DNA from 2 places in the Mesorhizobium sp. RSR380A genome. Region 2 is predicted to be linked to the other one. Evidence: riboswitches for the same ligand, from Rfam matches in the RefSeq annotation. Region 2 holds a riboswitch; the other holds the start of a gene.
What was found. Region 2 has a riboswitch for cobalamin ahead of ACYG9Z_RS03425 (DUF1636 family protein). Riboswitches for the same ligand answer to the same signal wherever they lie in the genome.
Positions count from the first base shown of each region.

Region 1: linked by a shared signal. The riboswitch ahead of ACYG9Z_RS16660 (aromatic ring-hydroxylating oxygenase subunit alpha) and the one ahead of ACYG9Z_RS03425 (DUF1636 family protein) in region 2 are both predicted to bind cobalamin.

Region 1 covers NZ_JBTTIB010000001.1:3,424,224-3,433,309, reverse strand. Annotated here, with positions in the region: gene ACYG9Z_RS16665 (FAD-binding oxidoreductase) at 1-1,064, opposite strand, end outside; gene ACYG9Z_RS16660 (aromatic ring-hydroxylating oxygenase subunit alpha) at 1,102-2,349, opposite strand; cobalamin riboswitch at 2,467-2,668, opposite strand; gene ACYG9Z_RS16655 (DUF680 domain-containing protein) at 3,169-3,375, shown strand; gene ACYG9Z_RS16650 (DUF680 domain-containing protein) at 3,443-3,646, shown strand; gene ACYG9Z_RS16645 (DUF680 domain-containing protein) at 3,718-3,951, shown strand; gene ACYG9Z_RS16640 (ABC transporter ATP-binding protein) at 4,023-5,135, opposite strand; gene bglA (beta-galactosidase BglA) at 5,202-6,866, opposite strand; gene ACYG9Z_RS16630 (carbohydrate ABC transporter permease) at 6,872-8,026, opposite strand; gene ACYG9Z_RS16625 (carbohydrate ABC transporter permease) at 8,028-9,041, opposite strand.
Region 2 covers NZ_JBTTIB010000001.1:687,866-696,951, reverse strand. Annotated here, with positions in the region: gene cobN (cobaltochelatase subunit CobN) at 1-3,347, opposite strand, end outside; gene cobW (cobalamin biosynthesis protein CobW) at 3,366-4,418, opposite strand; gene ACYG9Z_RS03425 (DUF1636 family protein) at 4,421-4,846, opposite strand; cobalamin riboswitch at 4,885-5,091, opposite strand; gene ACYG9Z_RS03420 (DUF6348 family protein) at 5,150-5,842, opposite strand; gene ACYG9Z_RS03415 (winged helix-turn-helix domain-containing protein) at 5,872-7,095, opposite strand; gene ACYG9Z_RS03410 (NADH-quinone oxidoreductase subunit A) at 7,423-7,788, shown strand; gene ACYG9Z_RS03405 (NuoB/complex I 20 kDa subunit family protein) at 7,779-8,360, shown strand; gene ACYG9Z_RS03400 (NADH-quinone oxidoreductase subunit C) at 8,365-8,967, shown strand; gene ACYG9Z_RS03395 (four helix bundle protein) at 9,001-9,086, shown strand, end outside.

The DNA of each region.
Region 1 (9,086 bases), 2.7 Mb from region 2:
CAGCAGGCAAGGATGAAACCGTCATCGATCTCGTGGTCGAGGATGCCGCCATTGTGGCTCATCTCGACTTCGCCGGAGACCTTCTTCACCTTGCAGGTGCCGCACAGGCCGAACTCGCAGGCGGCGGGAATCCGCACGCCCGAGCTGCGCGCGGTCTGCAGCACGGTCTGGCCGGCGACGCAGCCGGCATCGACCTCCGAAAGCGAGAAGCGGATCGGCGTCACGGCTTCGACAGGTGCAGCGATGCCGTCCTCGACCGGGGAGGCAAACGGCGCCGGAATTTCCTCCATCACAGGCGCGGCAAAGCTCTCCTGATGGTATTTCGTCATGTCGAAGCCGGCGGCATCCAGCATGCCGCGCACGGCGCGCATGAACGGATCGGGGCCGCAGCAGAAGATTTCGCGCTCGCGGAAATCCGGAGCCAGCAAGGGCAGCCGGATCGCATCGATGCGCCCCATATGGCCGTACCAGCCTTCGCGGCTGGAACGTTCCTCGATCATGAAGCCGAGCGACAGGCCGGGCATATGGCCGCCGAGCAGTTCGAGTTCCTTGCGGAAGATGATCTCTTCGGCACGCCGCGCGCAGTTGACGAAACCGACATCGGTCCATGGCGCGCAGTCGTTCAGCCAGCGCAGCATCGACATCATCGGCGTCACGCCGGAGCCAGCCGAAATGAACAGATATTTGGCCGCCGGGTGGCTGTGCAACGAGAAGTCGCCCGCCGGTCCATAGGCCTTGACATGCGAGCCGGGCACCAGTTGGTCGAACATCCAGCGTGTGCCGATGCTGCCCGGTTGCGCCTTCACTGTCACCGCGATCGAAAACGGCCGCGATGGCGACGACGACAGCGTATAGGTGCGCATCAGCGGCCCGTCCGGTGTCGGCAGTTCCAGCGTCAGGAACTGGCCCGGCTTGTAGCGGAACCAGGTCTGGTTGTCGGAGCGGAAGGTGAAGGTCTTGACGTCAGGCGCCTCGTCGCTGACGCCGATCACTTCCAGCACCTGCAGCCTATCGTTCCACGGCGCCATCTGGTCGAGATGGCGATAGAGCCCAAGATCCGTCATCGCATTCATCCTCCGGTCCTTCTTCGCCTGCTCCAGCTCACGCGACGCTGCGCAGCGCCGGCCTGCCGCCTTCGGCAAGGCGCGGGCCGATGAAGGCCGCGTACCATTCGACGAACTGGATCACGCCGCCCTCGTGCAGCTCCGAATAGGGGCCGGGCTCATAGGCCGGAGACAGGATGCCAAAGGCGTTTTCCTCGACGATGCGGCGGTCCTGGTCGTTGGTCTCGGTCCAGACATGGGTGAGCTCCTCAAGGTTGTAGTCGACCCCCTCGACCGCATCCTTGTGCACCAGCCACTTGGTCGTCACCGCGGTTTCGGTGGCGCTGATCGGCAGCACCCGGAAGGTGACCGCATGGTCGATCAGTATGTGGTTCCAGGTCGTCGGATAGTGGTAGTGCATCAAGGTGCCGATGCGGTCGGCGGCAACAGTGTCGGACAGGTTCTTCGTCACCGCGCGCTTTCCCGACATCGTGTAGCTGACGGCATCGCGCAGCAGCGGCGCGCGGGTGGCGCGGTATTGCCCGGCCGGATCGATGCGGAACTTGCTCGGCAGGCCCGCCGCCTCGCATTTCGCCCAGTGCGCCAGCATCTCCGGATCGCTGTCGGCGCCCTGCACGCCGGTCACCGTCGGCGCTTCGGGGAATGTCTTGCACAGCTCCGGATGATTGCCGGCGCAGTGATAGCATTCGCGGTTGTTTTCCCAGACCAGCTTCCAGTTGCCCTTCTCGATGATGGTGCTCTCGAAGGCGACCTTGGCTTCATTCAGCCCGTGCGGCTTGAGGTAGGGCTCTATCATGGCGCGCATCGGCGCAAAGTCGGCAGGTTCTTTTGCCAGGCAGATGAAGATATAGCCGCCGACGCTCTCGCAGGCGACGGGCTTCAGGCCGAACTGGCTCTTGTCGAAACCGTCGGCCATCTGGCGGGCAAACAGCAGCCGGCCGTCAAGCTCGTAGGTCCACTGGTGATAGGGGCAGACAAGCTTTGCCGCCATGCCCTTCTCAGTGTTGCAGACACGGCTGCCGCGATGGCGGCAGGAATTGTGAAAGGCGTTGATGTTGCCCTTCTGGTCGCGGACCAGCACCACCGGATAATCGCCGATCTGCACGGTGATATAGCTGCCGGGCTTCGGCAGTTCGCAATCATGGCCGATGAACAGCCAGTCGCGATACCAGATAAGCTCCATGTCGAGCTTGAAATAGTCCGGGTCGGTGTAGAAGGGCTGTTCCAGCGAAAAGCCTTGCTTGCGGCCGTTCAGGAGCCTCAGCATGTCGTTGCGCGTATCCATAGTTCTGTCCTCGTGGTTTAAGGACTGAACTTGGTGGTGATGGAGGAAGGATCGGACGCAGGCCGGCGCGGCGCCGGACATGCACTATCCACCTCTTGACCGCCCACCGCGATCAGTCGAGTCTATGCATCTCGGGCTGGTTTCCGGGCTCTGGAGTTGTCCTTGCGGACCATCGCGACACCTTCCCAGGCTCTTGCCCAGTGGTCTCCCGTTGCGACTTCAACTCCACCACCGTTGCGGGGGCAGCGCCGGATTCTGACCGGCTTCCCAATTCTCCGCTGCGTCGTCACGAAGCGGCACCTGAGATGCGATCATCTAATCACGGCAGCGATCGCGACGTCGGCATGAAAGCGACATCATATCCATGCGGCGCGACACGCGCGGCTTACGCCCCCCGCCCCCGGGTCAAAGAGCTGAGACGTTTCTTGCGACGCCATCATCGCCGTTTCGAATCGCTGCCGATCCAGTTCGATCGCGGGCAAAAATGGCTCAACGGTATCGAAAAGTTACTATTAGCAATCTCTAATCGAACCGAACGGTTCGTTTCTGTTGACAATGCGTGCAGGACAGTGTGAACGACGGCCCGGAAACCGACATCGGAGCGAACCACTCGGTTCGGCATAAGCGACTGAAAACAATGCGATAAATGACCATAGAGGAACTTCATGGCACAATTTCAAGGTGCAGGACCGTGGTCCACACGGAACAACTTCGTGATTGGAAACCAGCCTATGGCTTTCCCACATCGGGGCTGTCCGAACGACGCGAATTCCTCCCAAGACACGCCGCTAGACGGACAGACAAACTGGAGTACTAAAAATGAAAAAGATCATCCTCACTGCCGCAGCCGTTTTGGCGATCACCGGCAGCGCCTTCGCCGGTAGCGACAATTACGGTTCCAATGGTGCGAACCAGCCAGCCGTCTCGGTCGATAGCTCGTATACGGCTTCCATTCAGAAGCCGGCGCACGCTGACAAGCAGCCTGTCGTTCAGGGCGCCGACCGCGACCTCTACGGCAATCGCTGATCCCGACCAAAGAAGGGCGGCTAACCCGTCGCTCTCGGGATCCCAAAAAATTCAGGAGTATTTGAAAATGAAAAAGATCATCCTTGCTGCCGCCGCCGTTTTGGCCATCTCCGGCAGCGCTTTCGCCGGCAGCGACAACTACGGTTCGAACGGCGCCAACCAGCCTGCGATTACGTCGACCGATAGTGGCCATACGGCTTCGGTTGAGAAGTCGGCTCCAGCCGAGCAGGCGCCTGCCCACGGTGCCGACCGTAACCTTTTCGGCCGCTAAAAGCCGGTTTCCAGCACGTGGCGGGCTTATCCGCTGCAGCTGGCGGCATCAGAAAAATTCAGGAGACTAAAATGAAGAAGATCGTTCTTGCCACCGCAGCCGTTCTGGCTGTTTCGAGCGCTGCATTTGCCGGCAGTGACAATTATGGCTCCAATGGCGCCAACCAGCCGGCCGCTGCCGTCGACACCACCCGCACTTCGTCGACCGGCACCAACTCGGCGGTCTACAAGCTGCTGAACTCGTCGAACGACCAACAGAAGTTCGTTCCTCAGAGCAGCGACAGGGATCGGTTCGGCAACAACTAACAGCCGAAGCTTAAAAAGAGCGGCGGGCCTGGCCCGCCGCTCTTTTTTCATGCCTGTACGACGCAGCTATCTCAAGCCGCCTTCACTTCCACCGGCTTGAGCGAGAAGGAGTGCCCATCGGCGTCGAAGATGTGCAGGTCCCCGGCATCCGCGGTCAGTCGCAGCTTTGCCCCGCGCTTGACCTCGACATTGCCGGGCAGCTTGGTCACCAACGGCAGGTCAGCGCGGCCGATATCGACATAGACAAGCTGCACCTCGCCGAGTTGCTCGACATAGTCTACCACGCCCTCGAAAAGATATTCCGCGCCGGTGGCGGCCGACAGATCCTCCGGCCGCACGCCGAAGCTGACTGCCGCACCCTTTGCTGACGCCGGCGTTGCAATCGGCACCGTTGCCTTGCGGCCGCCGACATGGCTGACGATTGTCGGGTTGCCCGTCCTGTCGATTGTCGCCGGCAGGATGTTCATGGCCGGCGAGCCGATGAACTGGGCAACGAATAGATTGCCGGGCTTCTTGTAGAGGTCCATCGGCGTGCCGACCTGCTCGATATGGCCATCCTTCAGCACGACGATGCGGTCGGCGAGCGTCATCGCTTCGACCTGATCGTGGGTGACGTAGATCATGGTCGTGGCAGGCATCGATTCCTTGAGCTTGGCGATCTCGATGCGGGTCGCGACGCGCAGCGCCGCGTCGAGATTCGACAGCGGCTCGTCGAACAGGAACACTTTCGGATTGCGCACGATGGCGCGGCCGATGGCGACACGCTGGCGCTGGCCGCCCGACATCGCCTTGGGCAGGCGGTCGAGATATTTGGTCAGCTGCAGGATTTCGGCGGCCTGCCGCACCCGCTTGTCGATCTCGGCCTTGCTTTCCTTGCCGATCTTCATCGAGAAGGACATGTTGTCGTAGACGGTCATGTGCGGATAGAGCGCATAGGACTGGAACACCATGGCAATGCCGCGCTTGGAAGGCGGCACGTCGTTCACCACCTCGCCGGCGATCTTCAGCTCGCCGGAGGTGATCTCCTCAAGCCCGGCGATGGACCGCAGCAAGGTCGACTTGCCGCAACCCGACGGGCCGACGAAGACGATGAACTCGCCCGACTTTATGTCGAGGTCGATGCCGTGGAGAATGTGCAGATTGCCGTATGATTTCTTCACCTGTCTCAGCGTGACATCGGCCATAATTTCCTCCCAGTGATTTCCCTAGAGAACCTGGATTTCCTCAAAAAATCCAGTTTCGTCAAAAACTCAGTCGATGCGCCCGAACCAGGCGCCGTAGCCGCCGAGGCGGATGGAACCTGTGCCGGATTGTCCCGAAAAACCGTGCCCGGCCAAGGGCAGCAGCGCCTGACCACCGAGATCGACCTCGGCCGGCTTGCTGGCCAGATTGAAGATGCAGACGATCTGCTCATTGCCCTCACGGCGGGTGAAGGCGACGGTGTCGCCCTCGCTTTCGATGAACTCGATGTCGCCTTTGGCCAAGGCCGGATGCTGGCGGCGGAAACCGAGAAAGCGCCGGTAGTGCTCGAGCAGCGAGGCCGCGTCGCCCTGCTGAACATTGACCGCTTGCGACAAATGCTTGCCCGGCACCGGCAGCCAGGGCTTGGCCGTCGAAAAGCCGGCATTGCTGGCGGTTGCATCCCACACCATCGGCGTGCGGCAGCCGTCGCGGCCCTTGAATTCGGGCCAGAAGCGAATGCCGTAGGGGTCCTGCAGATCCTCGAACCGCAACTCGGCTTCGCCCAGCCCAAGCTCCTCTCCCTGATAGAGGCAGACCGAACCGCGCAGCGACATCAGCAGCGCCGAGATAACCTTCAGATAGGCGGCCGGGTCGGCCTCGTCGGCGGCCCAGCGCGAGGCCGGACGCATCACGTCGTGGTTGGAAAAGGCCCAGCACGACCAGCCGTCGCTGGCGACCTTGCCGAAGGCTTCCAGCACCTGGCGCACCTTGGCGGCGCTGATCTTTTCCGGCGCCAGGAAATCGAAGGAATAGCACATGTGGACGCGTTTGCCGCCGGCGGTGTAGGCGGCGACCACTTCCAGCCCACGCTGCGAATCGCCGACTTCGCCGACCGCGGCGGCCGCCGGATATTCGTCGAGCAGCGCCCGGAACCGTTCGAGGAAGGCAAGGTTTTCCGGCCGGCTCTTGTCGTAGATATGGTCCTGGTAGTTGTAGGGATTGACCGCAGGTGCTGTCTGGTCGTTGCGCTCTTCGGGCGGCAGCGGCGGATTGTTCTCCAGCCCCTGGCTGTGGAAGTAGAAATTGATGGTGTCGAGGCGGAAGCCGTCGACGCCGCGCTCCAGCCAGAAGCGGGTGACGTCGAGCAGCGCGTCCTGGACTTCCAGATTGTGGAAGTTGAGGTCCGGCTGCTCGGACAGGAAATTATGCAGATAATATTGCTGGCGGCTGGTGTCCCACTGCCAGGCCGAGCCGCCGAAGATCGACAGCCAGTTGTTGGGCGGCGTGCCGTCCGGCCTGGCGTCGGCCCAGACATACCAGTCGGCCTTGGGATTGCTACGGCTGGCGCGGCTCTCCTTGAACCATGGATGGTTGTCGGCGGTGTGCGACAGCACCTCGTCGATCATCACCTTGAGGCCGAGGTGATGGGCTTCCGCAACCAGCGCGTCGAAATCGGCGAGCGTCCCGAACATCGGGTCGACGTCGCAATAGTCCGAGACGTCGTAGCCGAAATCCTTCATCGGCGACTTGAAGAAGGGCGAAATCCAGATGGCTTCGACGCCGAGCGAGGCGATGTAGGGCAGCCTGCGGATGATGCCCTTGAGGTCGCCGATGCCGTCGCCATTGGAGTCCTGATAGGAGCGCGGATAGATCTGGTAGATCACCGCGCCCCGCCACCAGTCGCGATCGACGGCGAGATCGGGCTTCGAGGTCGCCTTCAAAGCGGCTTGCATAAGTCTCAACCTCCTTTAACCGAGCCGGCCAGCAGCCCGCGGACGAAATAGCGCTGCAGCGAGAAGAACACGATCAGCGGCACGATAATGGTGACGAAGGCCGATGTCGTCAGGATTTCCCAGTCGCCGCCGCGCGAGCCGAGCAGCGCGTTGAGCTTCGCGGTCAGCACGATCTGGTCCCCTTCGGTACCGAGGAAAACCATTGCCACCAACAAATCGTTCCACACCCACAGGAACTGGAAGATTGCAAAGGACGCCAGCACCGGGAAGGACAGCGGCAGCACGATCTTGACGAAGATTTCGAAATCGCTGGCGCCATCTATGCGCGCCGATTCCATGATCTCGCGCGGCAGGCCGGCAATATAGCTGCGCAGGAGATAGATGGCGAAGGGCAGGCCGAAGCCGGTATGCGCCAGCCAGATGCCGAGATAGGTTTTCGACGGCACACCGAAGAAGATGCCGACGCCGTTGTAGATCTTCAAAAGCGGGATCAAGGACATCTGCAGCGGCACGACCAGCAGGCCGATGATTGTGGCGATCAGCAAGGCGCGGCCGGGAAAACGCATCCACGCCAATGCATAGGCGGCGAAGGCGGCGATCAGGATCGGGATGACCGTCGCCGGGATGGTGACGGTCAGCGAGTTTATGAACGAGCGGCCGATGCCCTCCGAAAACAGCACGGTCTTGTAATTGTCGGTGGTGAATTTCGGTGGCGCCGACGAGGCGTAATAGACGCGCTGGCCACGGTCGCCTTCGAAAGCCTTGGGCGAACTCATGACGAACGTTCCGTCGGCATTGAGCTGCAAGGTCACGCCGTCGCCGAGATCGGCAGTGGTGCCGGCCGGATATTGCGTCGGTGCCGCCGACTTGACGCCGAAGGCGCTGATGTTGCGCGCAGCACCGTCGCCGAAGATATTGCCGGCAAGCACGAACTTGCCGTCCTTCTCGACCTGCGCCGAGGCCGGCGGCAGGCGGCCGGCTTCAGTCTGGCTGGAGCTGGAGAACGAGTTCCACCAGCCCGAGGCGATGATCTGGTCCTTGTCGCGCAGCGACGAGACCAGGATGCCGAGCGTCGGCACGGTCCAGACGGCGACGAAGACAAGCACGGCGATGTGGACGCCGAAGCGGCTGGCAAAGGACTTTCCGGTCGCGACGGCCATCTCAATGTCCTCCCGTCTCTTTGTTCGCCTGGCGGATGTTCCAGACCATGATCGGGATGACCGCGATCATGATGATGATGGCGATGGTGGCGCCGCGGCCGAAATCGCCGCCGCCGCGGAACATCCAGTCGAACATCAGATTGGCCAGCACCTGGCTGTTCCATTGGCCGTTGGTCATGGTCAGCACGATGTCGAACACTTTCAGCACCAGGATGGTGATCGTCGTCCAGACCACGGCGATGGTGCCCCAGATCTGCGGCACCATGATCTTCCAGAAGATCTGGAACGGATTGGCGCCGTCGATGACCGCGGCTTCAAGCGTCTCTTCGGGGATGCCGCGCAACGCCGAAGACAGGATGACCATGGCAAAGCCGGTCTGGATCCAGATCAGGATGATCATCAGGAAGAAATTGTTCCAGAACGGCAGCGATATCCAGACCTGCGGCTGGCCGCCGAAATACTGGATGATGGCGTTGAGCAGGCCGATCTGCGTCTGGCCCTCGCCGCGATATTCGTAGATGAATTTCCAGATCACGCTGGCGCCGACGAAGGAGATCGCCAGCGGCAGGAAGATCAGGCTCTTGGCGATTGTGCCCCACCAGATCTTGTCCGTGAGCACGGCGATTATCAACCCTAGAAAGGTGCAGGCGGCGGGCACCACCGCCAGCCAGATGATGTTATTCAGGATCGAGTTGCGGAACTCGCGGTCGCCGAACGCCCATTCATAGTTGGCGAAGCCGACAAAATGCTGGCCGCCGCGGTCGAGGAAGGACAGCCAGAGCGTCGCCACCACCGGATAGATCAGGTAGACGGTGAGGATGATCATCGCCGGGCCGACGAACAGCCACGGACGGACCAGTCCTTGCCGGCGCAGATTGTCGATGGCCGCAGCCCCGGCCACGCCGCGCGACGGGAATATCAGGTCGACCAGCTTGTTGGCGCCCCAGAAATAGGCGACGCAGCCGCCGACGCCGATGATGATGACAAAAATGGCCGATAAGATCTGAGCAGCCATGGATCCCTCTTCCCTGCGCATGATCGGCCGGGCCTTGAACAGCCC
Region 2 (9,086 bases):
GCCCGCACAACCCGCGACACAGCCTCGCCGACCGAGCGCGGCTTCGGCTTGTGCGGGTCGGTGGTGTCGAGCACGATGACGTCGGCATTTCGGCCGAGCGTCGCAAGTGCAGCCGAAAAGCCGCCGATGAAGGCGACGTCGGCGGAGCCCTCGAGAATGTCGCGGCCGGGATCGTCGCCGGTGTGGACGAGCAGATCGGCCTCGGCGATGCGGGTCTCGAAAGCGCCGGGGGAGGCAATGCCTTCGCCCTCGGCGCCGCCATAGGCATGCGATGTCGCATCGAGATAGGCGCGGCCGATTTCTTCGCGCCCGACCCAGTCGCCGCTGGACAGCAGGTCCTCGACGCCGGCGCCGTAGGTGCCGGGCGAGGTGCCGAAGATGCGCGGGCCGATCTTGCCATCGGCGCGGGTTCTGGCGGCGAGCGGGTTTTCCGAATCGTCCTCGTCGCGCGCGGCTACGGCGTTGGCGGCGGCGTCGATCAGCGCGATCTGGGTCGGGAACATGTCGCGGAACAGACCCGAAATCCGCCAGGTGACATCGACGCGCGGGCGACCGAGCGTGGCCGGCGGCAGCACTTCGATGCCGGTGATGCGGCCGGTGGCACTGTCCCATTGCGGCCGGCAGCCCATCAGCGCCAGGCCTTGCGCGATCTCCTCGCCGCCAGTGCGCAGCGAGGCCGAGCCCCAGAGGTCGATGACCAGCGAGCGCGGCCAGTCGCCATGCGACTGCATATAGCCGCGCACGACTTCTTCTGCCGCCGCCTTTCCCAGATCGTAGGCGGTCGGCGTCGGCATGGTGCGCGGGTCGGAGGTGAACAGGTTGCGGCCGGTGGGCAGCACGTCGGAGCGGCCACGCGCCGGTGCGCCCGCCGGACCCGCCTTGATGTGACGGCCGTCGAGCGCGGCAAGAAGTGCTGCTTTCTCGGCCTCCGCGCTTTGCACGCGCATGGCGTCGGGCTCGTCGTCGGGAGCGCGGCCATAGATGTGCAGGCCGTCCTTGATGGCGAAATCCTTGAGGTCGCAGAGCCAGGCGTCGATGCGGCGCAGCGCCTCGTCGGGCGCATCGGTTCCGGCGACGCCGGCTTCGGAGGCGAAGCCGGTCTTTTGCGCCGTGTCGACGATCAGCTTGGCCAGACGATCGCGGCGGCGGCGGTCGAGGCCGTCGGCCTGGGCGTATTCGTCGACGAGGCGTTCGAGCTTGTGCTGCCCTTCGTCGAGGCCGGCACCGGTCAACGGCGGCGGCAGATGGCCAAGCGTGACGGCGGCGATACGCCGCTTCGCCTGCGCCGCTTCGCCGGGATTGGAGACGATGAAGGGGTAAATGACGGGCAACGAGCCGGTGACGATCTCGGGGAAGCAGTTTTGTGAGAGCGCTACCGTCTTGCCGGGCAGCCATTCCAGCGTGCCATGAGCGCCGACATGGATGAGAGCATGGATGCGGAGCGATTTGCGCAGCCACAGGCCGAAGGCGATGAGGTTGTGGCGGGGAGGGAGCGTCGGGTCGTGGTAATCGGCGCGGCGGTCGGCCGAGCGGCCACGGTCGGGGGCGAGAGCGACAGTGATGTTGCCGAAGGTGGCGGCGCGGAAGGGGAAGCCGCTCTTACCCTCCCCCTTGTGGGGAGGGTGGCCCGCAGCGCCGGGTGGGGGTGGTGCACCGCTACCCCCACCCCGTTTCGCGCTATCCGCTTCGCGAATGTCGCGAACCGACCCTCCCCACAAGGGGGAGGGTGAAGGAGCGCCCCATGCCGCCTCGACTGCAGCCAGTGCCTCAGCCGGCAAATCCTTTGAGAAGTCCAGATACTCATCCAGCCCCAGCCCACCATCGCTCCGCCCCAACGCATCCAGCAGCGCACGCGGCGTTTCTGGAATCCCGTCAACGCGATAGCCCTGCTCCTTCAGGTCATGCAGCATGGCCAGCACGCTGGACGGCACATCCAGGCCCACTGCATAGCCAGTGCGGCCGGGCGCGCTCGGATAGTCCGGAATGAGGATCGCCAACTTACGCGTCGCGCGGGGCGTCTGCTGCAACCGTGTGAACGCCGCTAGCCTGTCCGCCACTTGCGCCACGCGATCCGGTTCCGGGCGGTTGGCGAAAGCGCGGTGGCCGAGCGCCGGGTCGGTCTCGCTCTCGCCCTTGAAGGAAATCGCGCCGGCAAGGATACGGCCGTCGAGTTCGGGCAGCACGACATGCATGGCGAGGTCGGCGGGCGCCAGGCCGCGCTGGTTGTTGTCCCAGACGTCGCGGCGGGTGGTGGCGACGATGACCTGGAAGACCGGCACGCCGGCGCGGTCGAACAGGGTTTGGACGCCGGGTTCGGCGCCGGAGGCGAAGGCGGTTGCGGTGATGATGGCGGCGGGGTTGAGCGAGGCCAGTGCGGTTTCGACGAAGGCCAGGGAGGTCGGGTCTTTGAGGCTGGAGACGAAGATCGGGACCGGTCTCATGCCGCGCTGGCGGAGTGCATCAAAGAGGGCATCGATTGGCGCGACATCGGCGGCCAGCAGCATCGAGCGGTAGAAGAGGATGGGGATGATGGGAGAGTTGATGTTGTCTGCGCCGAGTTCCCGCCCACCCCCCTCTGTCCTGCCGGACATCTCCCCCGCAAGGGGGGAGATTGTGCTCTCATCGACGCTTTCGCCAATCGGGGATGTTGCAGAGGAATCTATTATCGGCTGGGCAGAAAAAGTGCCGAGGTCCGCGCCGGCTGATCTCCCCCCTTGCGGGGGAGATGTCCGGCAGGACAGAGGGGGGTGTGAAGGAACGCCGACATCGGCAAAATCCAACTTGCCTACGACGCCGCGGCCAGGCTCGTAGTAACCAGCTTTCGGCACGCTGACCGGCTCAGCCGCCGCCGCATCCTGCCCAGCCAACCCCGCCAGCCGCTGCATCAGTGCTGCCATATTCTCCGGTCCGCCCTCGCGGAAATAACCAAGCAGGACGTCCAGATCCTCGCGCGGCAGCGTCGAGGCTTCGATCAGCCTGAGATCCTCGTCGTGGCTCTCGCCCGGCAGCAGCGCCAGCTTGATGCCGTTCGCACGGGCAGTCGCGGCAAGCTGGTCGCAGCCATAGCGCCACCAGTCGTAGCCGCCGAGGATGCGCACCAAAATCACCTTGGCGTGGCGGGCGACGCTGTCGATCCAGAGGTCCACGGACATGGGATGGCGCAGGTCGCGCAGCGCCGCCAGCCGCATCGACGGCAGGCGGGCGGCATCGGCCTTCCACGCCGCCGCGAGGCCGGCGAGGTCGCTGTCGGTGAAGGACAGCGCCACGATATCCGCCGGCGTCTGCCCGAGATCGACGGGCTCGGCGAGATCGTCGAGCGAGGCGGATGTGGTGGTGAGTATATGCATTTCGGCTCGTGGTTTGGATCAGCCGGCGAGTATACGCTCGATCGCCGGGCGGTTCAGTCCTTTCAGGCCAATGACGACAAGACGCGAGCGGCGGTCGTCCTCAGCCGCCCAGGCGCGGTCATAGTAATGATTGACGCGCGGGCCGACGGCCTGCAGCAAAAGCCGCATCGGCTTGCCGCCGACATCGACGAAGCCTTTTACACGCAACACGTTTTCCTGTTCGGCGGCGGTGGCGACGCGCTTGGCCAGGTCGTCGGGATTGGCGATCGAGGGGATGTCGACGATGAAGGTGTCGAAATCGTCATGCTCATGATCGAAAGCGCCGTCGTGATGCGACTTGCGGTTCTCGATGTCGTCTTCGACGGCGAGACCGAGGCCAAGCAGCACCGACGGGTCGACCTTGCCATGCGCAGTCGGCACGATTTTTACCGCGCGGGCGGAATGTTCATTGATGATGGCGTTGGCGCGGGCCGAACCGGGGGCGTCCATCAGATCGCTCTTCGACAGGATGATCAAATCGGCGCAGGCGATCTGGTCCTCGAACACTTCTTCGACAGGATCGTCATGGTCGAGCGTCTCGTCCTGAGCGCGCTGTGCCTGCAAAGCGTCCATGTCGTTGGCGACGCGGCCTTCGGCCAGCGCCGGGCCGTCTACCACGGCGATGACACCGTCGACGGTTACCCGGCTCTTCACGCTCGGCCACTGGAACGCCTGGACCAGCGGCTTGGGCAGAGCCAGGCCCGAGGTCTCGATCAGGATGTGGTCAACCTTCGGTGTCAGCGCGAGGATCTTGTCGAGGGCGGGCACGAAATCGTCGGCGACTGTACAGCAGATGCAGCCATTGGCCAGTTCGACGATGTTTTCCTCGGGGCAGGTGTCGATGCCGCAGCCTTTCAGGATTTCCCCGTCGATGCCGATGTCGCCGAACTCGTTGACGATGATGGCGATGCGCTTGCCGCCGGCATTTTCCAGGAGATGGCGGACCAGCGTCGTCTTGCCGGCGCCGAGGAAGCCTGTAACGACAGTGCAGGGAACACGGGAGAGGTTGGCGGCCGGGTTTGAAGCGTTCATCGTCAGTCCTTCAGCATGTCGAGGGGTGGGATGCGGGCAACGAGGCCGCGCTTGAGGCTATCGGGCCGGCCGCGCCACGGGATGAGGCCGTCGGCCGAAGTCGCGAAGAGCTTTGCGCCGGTAACGAGGTCGGCGCCGCTGGTTGCGGTCAGATCGCCGAAGACATAGCTCCAGCAGCCATCGCGCAGGATCGCGGCGCTGAGGCGGCGCTTGCAATTGCCGAGACATTCGGCGGTGCGGACCCGGATATCGCCGGCAGCGGCGCGGCCTGTGTCCTCAGCCAGCAATTCGCCGGCGCGCGGATGGGCGTCGGAACCGGTCTCATCGCGGCAGGAGGCGCAGACGATGACGGTCACGCCGGTCAGGGCGTCGTTGTCGCCGGACGCAATGTCCGTTGTGCCAGCCGAAAAACTGCTGTTCTGGTCCAAAAACCGTGCTCCTTGCCCGGAAACCCGCCAGGCGATCGGATACTTTGTCTCAGACGGCAGGTCTCCTGGCTCGCGAGTCATTGCCTTGGTTAGCCGCCTTCCCGGTGTTACCCAGTGGCTTTCGGCCTTGGCTCTTCGCTTACAGTTGCGGGGACAGCCGCGGATTTGGGATTTTTTCGTCCCGCACCGCATTCCCTCTTGGCCCTTGCCGTTGCGGGCAGGGGACCGTCTGGAGCGGATTTAGGCTTTTGCAGGCAGCGGTGTCAACGCACGGCTACGACATGGCGATGTCGGCAGGGGCTGTCATGTCCCGGCTTCCGGCAGTGCCAGGATGACCTGTCGGATAGCTTGATAGCCATCGCTATAGTCCCAGTCATGACCGACAGCCAGATTCTGTCCCTCATGCCAAACCGCGTTGTCCAGAAGGACTTCGGCACTAATCAGCGTGCCCTTCAAGCCTGCCAGAAAGGTCCGGACAAAATGGCTTCCGGGGGGTACCGAAGCTGTGAACAGCTTTTCCAGCTTGGCATAGAATGCTGGATAGCCTGGTGTCAGCGAGCATAGCTCGGTTGTGGCCTGGGAAATGACCGGGCCGCTATAGATTTTCCAGCGGGCATCTTTTCGCCAGATCTTCCAACTGGCGCTGCTTCGCTGCCAAAGCTCTATTTCGGCCTGCATGTTCTCGCAGACGTGATCGGCCAGTCCCTCAATGGCCACATGGAAAACACCACGGAGAAACTTTTCAAACGCCTGGTTCAGTTCCTGTTCGCGCGTGTCGCCGAAGTCAGCAAAGGATTCAATGACCGGCTGAACATCAAGCAGCGGAGAAAAAATGTAGATTTCCAGGACCAGCCGGTCAGAACTCGTCTCGAACACCTCAGCCTCAAACCGAAGCTGCTTCGATTGGAGCATGACGTCCCTATCTCTGCGGACTGCATCTATTCCATGCGCAATGAGGGCGCCATGGATCATGTCGAGCACTTTGTCCGATGCCATTGCACAACCTACGAGGCTTATTGAGGCGTCTATGACAGACGCTGCAAGGGTTGGCCATCTCTCTCGCTAGCCAATGCCGGCCCCAGATTGCCGGCCGGCGTCACTTCGATGCGCTCAAGGCCAAGCCAGCCCTGCATCTCCTTTAGTTCCTCGAAAAGCTGTGCGGTGGTCTCAGGCGGTGCGCCTGCTTCGGCATAGGCGGCGTGGACGCGTAAGACACTCGCAGGCCGGTCGGCCTTGAGGTCGACGCGGGCGACGATCTTGTCGCCGAGCAAGAAAGGCAGCACGTAATAGCCATATTGCCGCTTGTCGGCCGGGGTGTAGATCTCGATGCGGTAGCGGAAATCGAAGAGACGCTCGGTGCGCGCGCGCTCGAAGACCACCGGATCGAAGGGGGCCAGCAAGGCGCGGGCCTCGATCTTTCGCGGCAGGCGGGCGTCCCTATAGAGGTAAGCCGGCTTGTCCCAACCTTCGACGTTTACCGGCAGCAACTCGCCCATCTCGACCAGTTCCTCCAACCGGCCCTTCATGTCGGCCGGCGACAAGCGGAAATAATCGCGCAGGTCACCCGACGTCGCGATGCCGTGGGCGCGGGCAGAAATGCGCAGCAATTCGCGGTGCGCGTCCTCGGCGGCCGGCACCGGCAGATCGAGGATCGCCTGCGGCAGCACGCGCTCGGGCAGGTCATAGAAGCGTTCGAAGCCACGGCGGTGCGCCGTGGTGATGCGTCCGGCCCAGAAGAGCCATTCGAAGGCGTGCTTGGCGTGGCTCCAGCCCCACCAGCCGCCCGAACCTTTCTGGCCTTCCAGTGCCGAAGCGGCAATCGGGCCGCGCTCGGCGACCGCGCGGTAGATCTCTTCGATATAGGCGGCGTGCTCGCGGCCCCATTTGGCGAGGCCGAGATACATTTCGTCGCCTTGCTCGGCCCGCTGCATGCGCCAGCGCATCAGCGGGTAGGTCTCGACCGGCAGGAACGAGGCCTCATGCGCCCAGTATTCGAACACCGTGCGTTTGCGGGTGATGGCCGCATTGTCGAGCAAAGCCAGCGGGTAGGGGCCAAGCCGCGAATAGAGCGGCATATAGTGGGCGCGCACCACCGCGCTGACGGAATCGATCTGCAGCAAGCCGGTGCGCGACAGCACGCGGGCGAGGTGGCGGCGATCGGGCGTGCCGACCGGGCGGGGATCGAGAAATCCTTGCGCGGCGAGCGCGATGCGCCTGGCCGCGGGGAGTGAGATTTTGTCCTTCGTCAAAGTGTCTTGCCTCGAACCATTTTCCCGACTTTAGCCGGCGATTCCGGTCATGCTAGCAGGCAAATGGCGGGAGATGTGTCAGGAGACAAAAGTGGAGTGAAAGATGAAGGAAATCAAACAGGAGGAGATCGGACCAGTTTTTCCCGGCCTGCCGTCCAGCACTGTCTTTTGAACAAGGTTTGACTTGCTTCGCTGAAAGCCGTGCGCTAACCCTCGCCGCGTTGCAGCAAAGGCACCTAAAACGGTTCAGCGGTTAAACTGTCGCGCTTCCGCATTAGGGTTGGTTGCTGTAATCAAAGTGGATTGGCCGCCAACGGAAAGCCGAGCATGAACGTACTCCTCAGTTCATACCTGCCCATCGTCCTCTTCATCGCCGTGGCCGCAGTTGTAGGCCTGGCGCTTATCATCGCGCCGTTCCTGGTGGCTTATCGCAATCCCGATCCGGAGAAGCTTTCCGCCTACGAGTGCGGGTTCAACTCGTTCGACGATGCCCGGATGAAATTCGACATCCGCTTCTACCTGGTGTCGATCCTGTTCATCATCTTCGATCTGGAAGTGGCCTTCCTGTTTCCGTGGGCGGTGTCGTTCTCGAAGATCGGCATGCTCGGTTTCTGGTCGATGATGGTGTTTTTGGCGGTGCTGACCATCGGCTTTGCCTATGAGTGGAAAAAAGGAGCGCTGGAATGGGATTGAACGACAGTTCCGGAACGCTCGTCGCGCCGAAGCCCAAAGGCCTGATCGACCCCAATACCGGACGTCCGGTCGGTTCCGACGATCCGTTCTTCCTCGAGATCAACAATGAACTGGCCGACAAGGGTTTTCTGGTCACCTCGACCGAGGCGCTGATCACCTGGGCACGCAGCGGCTCGCTGATGTTCATGACCTTCGGTCTCGCCTGCTGTGCCGTCGAGATGATCCACACCTCGATGCCGCGCTATGATTCGGAGCGGTTTGGCGTGGCTCCTCGCGCGTCGCCGCGCCAGTCGGACATAATGATCGTGGCGGGAACGCTGACCAACAAGATGGCCCCCGCTTTGCGCAAGGTCTACGACCAGATGCCGGAGCCGCGCTACGTCATCTCGATGGGCTCCTGCGCCAATGGCGGCGGCTATTATCACTATTCCTATTCGGTGGTGCGCGGCTGCGACCGCATCGTGCCGGTCGACATCTATGTGCCCGGCTGCCCGCCGAGCGCCGAAGCGCTGCTCTACGGCATTCTTCTCCTGCAGAAGAAGATCCGCCGCACCGGCACGATCGAACGGTAGACCCATGGCCGCATCCCTGAGCGAACTGTCGACCTATCTCGGCGAAAAGCTGCCGGGCCGCGTCACCGATGCGGTGCTTGCCTATGGCGAACTGACGATCTCGGTTGCTACAGACAATCTGATCGAGGTGACAAGCTTCCTGCGTGACAATTCGGGCTGCCAGTTCATTTCGATCATCGATATCTGCGGCGCCGACTACCCGTCGCGCGTCAAGCGTTTCGATGTCGTCTATCATTTGCTTTCGCCGAAGCAGAATTTGCGCATCCGCATCAAGGTGCAGGCCGACGAAGAGACGCTGGTGCCGTCGCTCACCGCTGTCTATCCCGGCGCCGACTGGTATGAGCGCGAGGCCTACGATCTCTATGGCGTGCTGTTCTCCGGCCATCCGGACCTGCGCCGCATCCTCACGGACTACGGTTTCGAGGGCCATCCCCTGCGCAAGGACTTCCCGCTGACCGGTTTCGTCGAGGTGCGCTACGACGACGAAGCCAAGCGCGTGATCTACGAGCCGGTGGAATTGAAGCAGGAATTCAGGAACTTCGATTTTCTCTCGCCATGGGAAGGGACGGACTACGTCCTGCCGGGCGATGAGAAGGCGAAACAGTGAGTAGGAAGTAGTGAGTAGTCAGTAGCAAAAGATTTGGAGCAACGGATCGAATCTTATCGCGACTTGAAGGTGTGGCAATCGGCGATGACGCTTGCTGAGGATTGCTACCGTTTCACCAA